Regions from separate parts of the Bartonella sp. EBT8 genome, predicted to be linked through region 3. Evidence: predicted binding sites of a transcription regulator. Region 3 holds the regulator's gene; each other region holds the start of a gene.

Region 1 (3,206 bases), on a different contig from region 3:
TCCAAAAATTAGCGACTGTACTCTACAACCGCATCACAGAGCTTCTCATAATAATTAGAGGATTAAAAATATTAACAACCCCCCTTTTCTAAAGACTCGTCTTCATCTATATTTAAAGTGCTGGCTTGCCAGCTATGGTAATAAATGGACAATGGAATAAACTTATTGGACCCGGGGGCGGTACCCGGCGCCTCCACCAAAATATAATACAAAATTATACTTTGATGGGGGCGAAATAGGATCGACAAGAGTGTAAAGATTGCTCTTTTACTCGGCATAGTACCACCGTTATCGGGCTAAATGAGTAGTTGCAAATGACAACTATGCGGAAGCACGTCTCGCCGCTTAAGGTGGTGTGAATGCTTCAAATTAAGCCTTAAACCGTCGCAGGTTTAAGCGGGGTTCGGAGGCACCTGGCAACAGAAGCCTTCACCTTTATAAAGACGATCAATTGATCTTCGAGACATTTTTTGTCATAAAATTTCATATCATTTTTTGAGTGATTTAAGTACATATGAGACAAAATATTGCTAGCTTAAAAAGACATTCTATAGCAAAATACTCCGCACGCTCATCTATCGTATGAAATAAAAGGAAAGCTTCGATGGTTCAAGATCAAGTCCGTTACGATATTCTCGTTCAGGATGCACTTCGTGGGGTTATCCGTAAAGTTTTATCGGAAGTTGCCAAAGCAGGACTTCCAGGAAATCATCATTTTTTTATTACTTTTTTGACCAATGCCCCAGGCGTAAAAATCTCTCCTCGTCTAAAAAGTCGTTACCCAGAGCAAATGACAATCGTCTTACAACATCAGTTTAGAGATTTAAGTGTTTCAGAGCATGCCTTCGAAGTAACACTTTCCTTTAGAGAAATTAGCGAAAAACTTGTAATTCCTTTTACCTCTATTCAAGTCTTTTATGACCCTATAGCAGCATTTGAAGCAGCATTTGATCTCCCCTCGAACCTTACTTCTGGAGAAGACAAAAATTCAGAAAATGCTCCAAGTACACCGACGGTTCTATCAGACAAACAAAAAAAAGAGAACTCGCTTATAAAAGAACAAAATCCTAGTCCAAATACAGATCCCTCAAACAATGATATCAAACCAAGTGCTGATGTTGTTTCTTTAGATTCTTTTCGCAAAAAATAAGTGTTTCATGACTAAAATCATTAATCTTCGTCAATTTCGAAAACAGAAAAAGCGTGCAGAACAAGCTGTTCATGCAGAAGAAAGACGCTATCGTTTTGGAAGAACAAAAGCTGAAAAACTTTTCGAGCAAAAAGAATCTTTAAAAACGCAAAAATTTCTTGATCAAAATTATTTAGAGCGCGAGGAATAAGAATAAAAAGAATGCATGAAGATACTTTCATCGATTGGTCAAAAGTAATTTTGCGAAAAATATCTGTTCGTATTGATGGACATGCAACAAGCGTATCTTTAGAACAACCATTTCTAGATATCCTCAAAACCATAGCGCACAAAAAAAAACAATCTTTAGCCTTTATTATCACCGATATTGATAGCAAAAGACCACCAGAAGTAAATCTTTCGTCTTCGTTACGCATTTATGCACTTCAAAGCGTTCTCACCCAACGCTTTTAATATTTGTTTTAGTTTTTAAAATCTCTGTCCCTTATTCAACCGAAGAGAGTATGTTTTTTTGGACCTAGCATTCAGATGAAAAAAGTACTACACAAAATGTATAATGAACAATTTTCTTGATCCCATACCATTCTTTGAAGATAAGCCTCCCCTCTCCATAATGAAAAGAGTTCTAGAGCCACTATGCCTACTGTAAAAGAAAAAGAAAAAACGCAATGTGATGGCGATTATTTACAACAACTCAATCCAGAGCAACAACAAGCCGTCATGAATACAGAAGGACCTCTTTTAGTTCTTGCGGGTGCTGGTACTGGAAAAACGCGTGTTTTAACAACCCGCATTTCTCACATTTTACGCTCTGGGCTTGCCTCTCCTAAGCAAATACTTGCTGTAACCTTCACCAACAAAGCAGCACGTGAAATGAAAATGCGCATTGGCACACTTATTGGTGAAATTGTTGAAGGCATGCCTTGGCTTGGAACTTTTCATTCCACGGGGGCAAAAATTTTGCGCCGTCACGCAGAACTTGTTGGCTTAAAAAGCAACTTTACAATTCTTGATAGCGATGATGTTACTAGGCTTTTAAAACAGCTTATTCAAGCTGAAAGATTGGACGATAAACGTTGGCCCGCCAAGAATCTTACTATAATGATTGATTCTTGGAAAAATCAAGGGCTTTCACCAGAACATATTTCAGAAGACGATTCTCATTCCTTTGGTAAGGGTATGGGACGTAAACTTTACCATCTCTATCAAGAGAGATTAAAAAGCCTTAATGCCTGTGATTTTGGCGATCTCTTACTTCATCCACTCTCTATTTTCCAACATAATCCAGATATTCTTCGGGAATATCACTCCAAATTTCGCTATATTCTTGTTGATGAATATCAAGATACCAACACAGTACAATATCTTTGGCTTCGCCTTTTGGCACAACAGCCAGAAAGACAACATGTCAACCTTTGTTGTGTTGGCGATGATGACCAATCCATTTACGGATGGCGTGGTGCTAAAGTCGATAATATCTTACGTTTTGAGAAAGATTTTCCTCCTGCAAAAATTATCCGTTTAGAACGCAATTATCGTTCAACATCACACATTCTCAAAACCGCTTCTCATCTCATTTCTCATAACCAAGAAAGACTTGGAAAAACACTTTTTTCTGATCAAATAAATACCGAAGAAGAAAAAGTAAAAGTTCATGCAGCATGGGATTCGAAAGAGGAAGCGCGTGCAATTGGAGAAGAAATTGAACAGGCACAACAGACTGGCCATTCATTAAATCATATGGCTATATTGGTGCGCGCATCATTTCAGATGCGTGAATTTGAAGATCGTTTTGTAACACTTGGTCTTAACTACCGCGTGATTGGTGGTCCGCGCTTTTATGAACGAATGGAAATACGTGATGCGATGGCTTATTTACGCGTTGTCGTCCAACCAGCAGATGACTTAGCTTTTGAACGCATTATTAATACACCTAGACGCGGCTTAGGCGATGCAACTCTACGCATTCTTTATGAAAGTGCACGGGCACGCGCTATTCCTCTTTTTTCTGCCGCAGCTGCAATAATTGAAACGGACGAACTAAAACCTAAAGCAC
Region 2 (3,206 bases), 120 kb from region 3:
GGCGATAAAGGGCGACAAGAGCAATAATATCTTCAATACGATCTGGTTTCATCCCAATCAGCGCCTTACGCATACCAGAACTTTCCACTTGAAACACGCCAACTGTTTCGCCACGTGCCATCATAGCATAGGTCATTTCATCATTGAGAGAGATATTCGACAACTCTATTTTAATGCCCTTCCGTGCAACAAAATCTACCGCCATTTTCAAAATAGTCAGTGTTTTTAATCCCAGAAAATCAAATTTTACGAGCCCCGCCTGTTCAACATATTTCATATTAAATTGTGTTACAGGCATATCAGAACGAGGATCGCGATACATTGGAACAAGCTCTGACAGTGGACGATCACCAATAACAATCCCTGCCGCATGGGTTGATGCATGACGATAAAGCCCCTCCAGTTGAAGCGCTATATCTAATGTGCGCCCAATGACAGGGTCTTTTTTCTTTTCCTCCTCAAATTTAGGCTCATCCTTGATAGCATCAGCCAATTCAACTTGGCTTCCAGGTGTAGCAGGAACTAATTTCGTAAGATAATCCACCTGACGATAAGGTACTTCTAAAACACGTCCAACATCACGCAACACGGCACGCGCTTGTAATTTACCAAAGGTAATAATTTGGGCAACTTGATCGCGTCCATATTTTTCCTGAACATAATGAATAACCTCTTCGCGTCGCTCTTGACAAAAGTCAATATCGAAATCCGGCATAGAAACACGATCTGGATTAAGAAAACGTTCAAAGAGAAGAGAAAAACGTAATGGATCAACATCGGTAATAGTCAACGCATAAGCAACAAGTGAACCAGCACCAGAACCACGCCCAGGACCAACAGGGATATCATGAGACTTCGCCCATTTTATAAAATCTGAAACGATAAGAAAATAGCCAGAAAACTGCATGCGCGTAATAACGGAAACTTCATAATCAAGCCGCTGCTCATAATCTGCAATTGTATATCCTTCGGCCAATCCAACTGTCTCAAGCCGCATTTTTAAACCAGCCTTAGCCTGATTTAGTAATTCCCTATCTTCTACTTCTAAAGCACGATTTGAATCAATAGACTTCTCTACAAAACGCGGCAAAATTGGTTTTCTAATAGGGGTAGCAGTATGACAACGCAATGCAATTTCAACGCTGTTCTCCAAAGCTTCTGGAAGATCAGAAAATAATGCAACCATTTCATCTTGTGACTTCAAATAATGATCTGGTGTTACACGTTTACGCTCTGGATTAGAAACAATTTGCCCTTCTGCAACTGCCATCAGTGCATCATGTGCTTCATACCCTTGCCTATTCAGAAAAAAAGCTTCATTGGTTGCAACAAGAGGAATTTCATATTTATACGCCAATTCAAGAAGCGTATCTTCTACTTGTTGATCAAAAGAGCCATGTCGCTGTAATTCCATATAAAGACGATTAGCAAAAATTTTTCTTAAAGAAATCAAACGTTCAACAGCACGTTCTTTTCTACCTTCTGCCAAAGAAAAATTAAGTGGGCCTCCCTTGCCACCTGTTAAAGCAATTATTCCTTCACTGTGTGACGACAGCCAATCCATTTTAATATGAGGAGGATCAGTGTCGCACTTATCAAGGTAAGCACGGCTAACAAGGCGAACCAGATGAGCATAACCAGCCTCGCTTGCAGCTAACAAAACAACAGAGCAAAAATCAGAAGAATGGCGCCCTTTAGCAAAACTTCGATTGTCATGTTCATCACCAAAATCAACCGCGAGCTGACAACCAACAATAGGCTGAATCCCTTGAGAAAAACAATATTGTGAAAACTCCAAAGCACCAAATAAATTATTCGTATCTGTAATAGCAATTGCTGGTGTATGATCTGAAATCGCATGTTGAATTATTTGTGGAATTTTTAAAGCCCCTTCGAGCAATGAGTAGGCAGAGTGCACCCTTAAATGAATAAAGCGAGGAAGAGATTTTTTTTTATCTCGTGTTTTACTTTTATCTTCTGCCACTCTTAAATTTCCTACAACAAAATAAATACCAAATCGCAACTGCTATTTGTCTATACTAGAAAATATTCTAACTTTATTATACCCTTTATTATACCCTTGAATCTATAAACGCATCACTCAGCATATGGAATTCAGCGCCTTCACAAGACATTTTATTTTTATGATATTTACAGAAGACTTCCATTAAGAAAATATCTCTATGCACAGCAAATAAATACACAAAGAGAAAAAGAGAGAGAATATGACCAATATTGATATTCTTTTTTTACAATTTTTATTCTAAACATTTTAAAACATTAATTTTTCTGCTTCAAATTTTAAAATGTAAATAAAAAATCCTCTTCTATAAATTATCCCCAAAAAGCTCTTTTAAAGGACTAGAAAAAATAACAAGAGCAGGATAAATTTCCTCATGCCTCCAAGCCTTATTACACCTTTTTTTATTTCTATCCGCACCCTTTCTGGGATTACTCCTAAAATATATAGTTTACTGGCTAAAGTCTTAAATATTAATCCTACACAACATGAAATTACCCTTATTGATCTCCTGCAATTAATGCCTCACTCCGTTATAGATCGTAGAAGATGTCCTAGCATTGCTTGTGCACAAGAGGGGATCACTCTCACTCTCGAAATTGTTATTGACCAACATCAACCACCACCAATTGGTCGTAAACGTTTACCCTATCGCGTCACTGCACACGATCCAACGGGAGAAATAAATTTAGTCTTTTTTCATGCACAACATTCTTGGCTAAAGAGACAACTACCGGAAGGAAAGAAAGTCATTGTATCAGGGAAAGTTGAACGGTTTAATGGACAACTTTCAATGGTCCATCCCGATTATATCGTACCAAGTGAGCAAGAAAATCAAATTCCCTTCATTGAACCTATTTACCCCTCTACCGCCGGATTATCCGCAAAAACACTAAGACGTGCAATACAAAATGCTTTAGATTATATTCCTCTCTTACCAGAATGGATAGAAGAAAGCGTGAAAAAGCAACAAAACTTTTCCTCTTTTCCTGTTGCTTTACGCCGCATCCATGCGCCCATCGATCTTGCTGATTTAAACTTAGAAAGTACAGCACGCAAACGTCTTGCCTATGATGAATTGCTCGCTTGTCAACTGGCGCTTGGCTTAGTGCGTTTAAAAACCAAATCTCTTTCTGGAACTTCTCGGCCACCAACAGGAGCTTACACTCAAAAACTGCTGAAAGCC
Region 3 (3,206 bases):
ATAAAACTCTCTGATTAACGTAGAAAAACTATAATCACTGGAGCAATTTAATAATTACGTATCATTTTTCTGGAATTTTAAAATGCTGCTATTGGTGAGCGCGCAGGGATTCGAACCCTGGACCTACTGATTAAAAGTCAGTTGCTCTACCAGCTGAGCTACGCGCTCCCAAACAAGTCAAGTCGCTTGTAGAAAGTGAATGGAACATACGGTCGACTTTTCATTTGGTCAACACCTTTCGAAAAAAAATATTATATTTTGTTTAGTTATCAATACTTTTATGTTTCCCCCTATTCCTCATCACTGTAATAATATACAATTTTCTTCCTTCCGAATTTGAATAAAAGGAATAATTTTAAAATATAGGAAACGTATGTAGAAACAGGTAAATGAATTTTACAAATAATAAAAACGAACAATAAAAAAGTGATTCTACTGTCTTTAGATGTTTTTCCAACTTTCTAACATGAGCATGGCGTTGGTAAGGTTATAATTTCCATGGACTGGAAGCTTATTCTTATATAAAAATAGAGGAAACATAAAACAGAATTTCAGCATAACTAAAATGATGTTCTAAAATATCAGTCGTGGCGATAAAAAGATTATCGTTTAATGTTTTATAGAGTTATAAATACTTATCCTAAAAAGAGAAAAACTAAAATAATATATAAAATTATTCTAAATATACAAAGAATTTTCAATCTTTTTCAAATTTACAGGATGCTTTTTAACTGAAATATTTTATAATAGGATTTATTTTAAGGTAATTTATCTCACTTTATATAAGTAAATCATATAAAAATAATAGATTGCAAATATTTTATATTTATAAAATGAAATTTTAAATTATAGTATATTATATTATTAATATAAAAAATAAAGTAAATTTGTTTGATGCAGTTTCCAAAAAAATGTATAATATTTATAGATTAATATATCTTATTTTCCTTTTTTTCTCATATTTGATGTTTTTAACTGGAATATTGAATGTTAACATGTAAACAATATGAATTACTTTTGTTCATTCATAATCATATAAAAGAAACCGGTGTATCTCCTTCCTTCGAAGAAATGAAAATTGCATTGGAGCTTTCGTCAAAGTCTGGCGTTCATAAGCTTATTATAGCCTTAGCTCAACGAGGTTTTATACGCCGCTTGCCCAATCGTGTCCGCGCAATAGAAGTAATTCGACTTCCAGAAAAAATAACATTTAATCTTTCTTTAGCGCGTAAAATTTCTCCAATTATGATGGAAAAAAACAAAAGAAAAATATTTAAAAACTTAAATGATCTTGATAATTTTGAGATAGAAGAGAAAAAGAATATCACTATCCCTATTATGGGCCGTATTGCTGCAAGTATGCCTGTCTCCGCTATATCACAACAAATAAATACGCTTTCTTTACCACAAGAGATGATTAATTCGGGTGAGCACTATGCTTTAGAAGTTAAAGATAATTCTATGATTGAAGCTGGTATTCTTGATAAAGATACTATAATTGTTAAACGTCAAAATACTGCGATAACAGGTGAAATTGTTGTGGCGTTTATTGACAAAGAAGAAGCAACTTTAAAACGTTATCGACGCAATGGGGGTTCCATTGCACTGGAGGCAGCAAACCCTCATTACGAAACACGCATATATGAATCGGAGCGTATACAGATACAAGGTAAAATTATCGGACTTATTCGCAAATATTAAAAAACAAATTGCACACATATCAAAAATAAAGAAAATTTTTTATTCTTAATAATTTAAAAAATAATAAATAAAATTTAATCGTTATAAAATTGCAGGATATATCATGGCAGCACCTCGTATTAGTTTTGTCTCCCTCGGATGCCCAAAAGCACTCGTAGATTCTGAACGAATTATTACAAAACTACGCTCTGAAGGTTATGAAATTTCACGTAAGCATCAAGGTGCTGATCTCGTTATTGTGAATACCTGTGGTTTTCTTGATTCTGCTCGAAAGGAATCATTAGCTAATATTGATGAAGCCCTCAAAGAAAATGGAAAAGTTATTGTAACTGGATGTTTAGGTGCTGATCCTGATGTTATTCGTCAAGCACACCCTAATGTATTAGCTATTACAGGACCGCAGGACTATCAAAGTGTTATACAAGCTGTTCATTCAGTAATTCTTCCAGTTCATGATCCCTTTATCGATTTAGTTCCTCCGCAAGGTATTCGCTTAACTCCTCGCCATTATGCTTACTTAAAAATTTCTGAAGGATGTTCTAATCGCTGTAGCTTTTGTATTATCCCTACTCTACGTGGTGACCTTACTTCACGCCCCATCAATGATGTTCTTCGAGAAGCGGAAAAACTTGTACAGGCCGGTGTAAAAGAGCTTTTGGTTATCTCACAAGATACCAGTGCTTATGGCATTGATATGAAATATTCCGAAAGTTCTTGGAAAGATCGCACAATAAAAACTAAATTTTTTGATCTTTGTCGCGAACTAGGTAATATGGGTATTTGGATACGCATGCATTATGTTTATCCTTATCCTCATGTAGATGAAGTTATTGAGCTTATGGCAGAAAAAAAGCTTCTTCCTTATTTGGATATCCCTTTTCAGCACGCGTCACCAACCGTTTTACGCAATATGAAACGTCCTGCTCTTATGGAAAAAACTAATCGTAGAATTGAAAAGTGGAGAAAAATTTGTCCAGATCTCACTTTACGATCAACATTTATTGTAGGTTTTCCAGGCGAAACGAATGAAGATTTTAATATGCTTCTCGAATGGCTAGAGGAAGTAAAAATTGAACGTGCTGGCTGTTTTCAATACGAAGAAGTAAAAGGTGCTGCCGCAAATAATTTAGGATTAGAAAAAATTTCTGAAGAAGTAAAAAAAAGCCGCTGGCATCGTTTTATGGCCAAACAACAACAAATTTCTACCCACCTTTTAAAGAAAAAAATTGGAAGAAGACTTCAAGTTCTGATCGATGAAAGTCAAGGAAAAATTGCTAAAGGTCGAAGTCAATATGATGCTCCAGAAGTAGATGGTGTTGTGCATATATCATCACGACGACCATTACGTGTTGGTGAATTTGTCACCGTAAAAATTGAACAATCAGATGCTTATGATCTTTATGGTGTAGCGGTTTAAAGATAAGATTGGAACTCATCGTGCGTAATAATTAAATTTTATAACAAGTTTTGAAAATCAAAAAGTTTTTTATCAAGCAAATGACTTG

Evidence for each region. Region 3 encodes LexA, which represses DNA repair genes until DNA is damaged. Its sites were predicted from a motif close to TGTTCNNNNTGTGTTCNG; they were not measured.
Region 1: a site for LexA is predicted at 1,696-1,713, ahead of AC0QT4_RS03115 (ATP-dependent helicase). Genes of this name have one in related genera too.
Region 2: a site for LexA is predicted at 2,197-2,214, ahead of dnaE (DNA polymerase III subunit alpha). Genes of this name have one in related genera too.

The regions. Positions count from the first base shown of each region.
Region 1 is NZ_JBTTDJ010000003.1:45,735-48,940, forward strand. It holds RNA gene ssrA (transfer-messenger RNA) at 81-434, shown strand; gene AC0QT4_RS03100 (SspB family protein) at 605-1,150, shown strand; gene AC0QT4_RS03105 (DUF4169 family protein) at 1,158-1,340, shown strand; gene AC0QT4_RS03110 (ribbon-helix-helix domain-containing protein) at 1,352-1,603, shown strand; gene AC0QT4_RS03115 (ATP-dependent helicase) at 1,787-3,206, shown strand, end outside.
Region 2 is NZ_JBTTDJ010000004.1:169,427-172,632, forward strand. It holds gene dnaE (DNA polymerase III subunit alpha) at 1-1,984, opposite strand, end outside; gene recG (ATP-dependent DNA helicase RecG) at 2,397-3,206, shown strand, end outside.
Region 3 is NZ_JBTTDJ010000004.1:48,548-51,753, reverse strand. It holds tRNA gene AC0QT4_RS04095 (tRNA-Lys) at 93-168, opposite strand; gene lexA (transcriptional repressor LexA) at 988-1,701, shown strand; gene rimO (30S ribosomal protein S12 methylthiotransferase RimO) at 1,805-3,118, shown strand; gene ttcA (tRNA 2-thiocytidine(32) synthetase TtcA) at 3,157-3,206, opposite strand, start outside.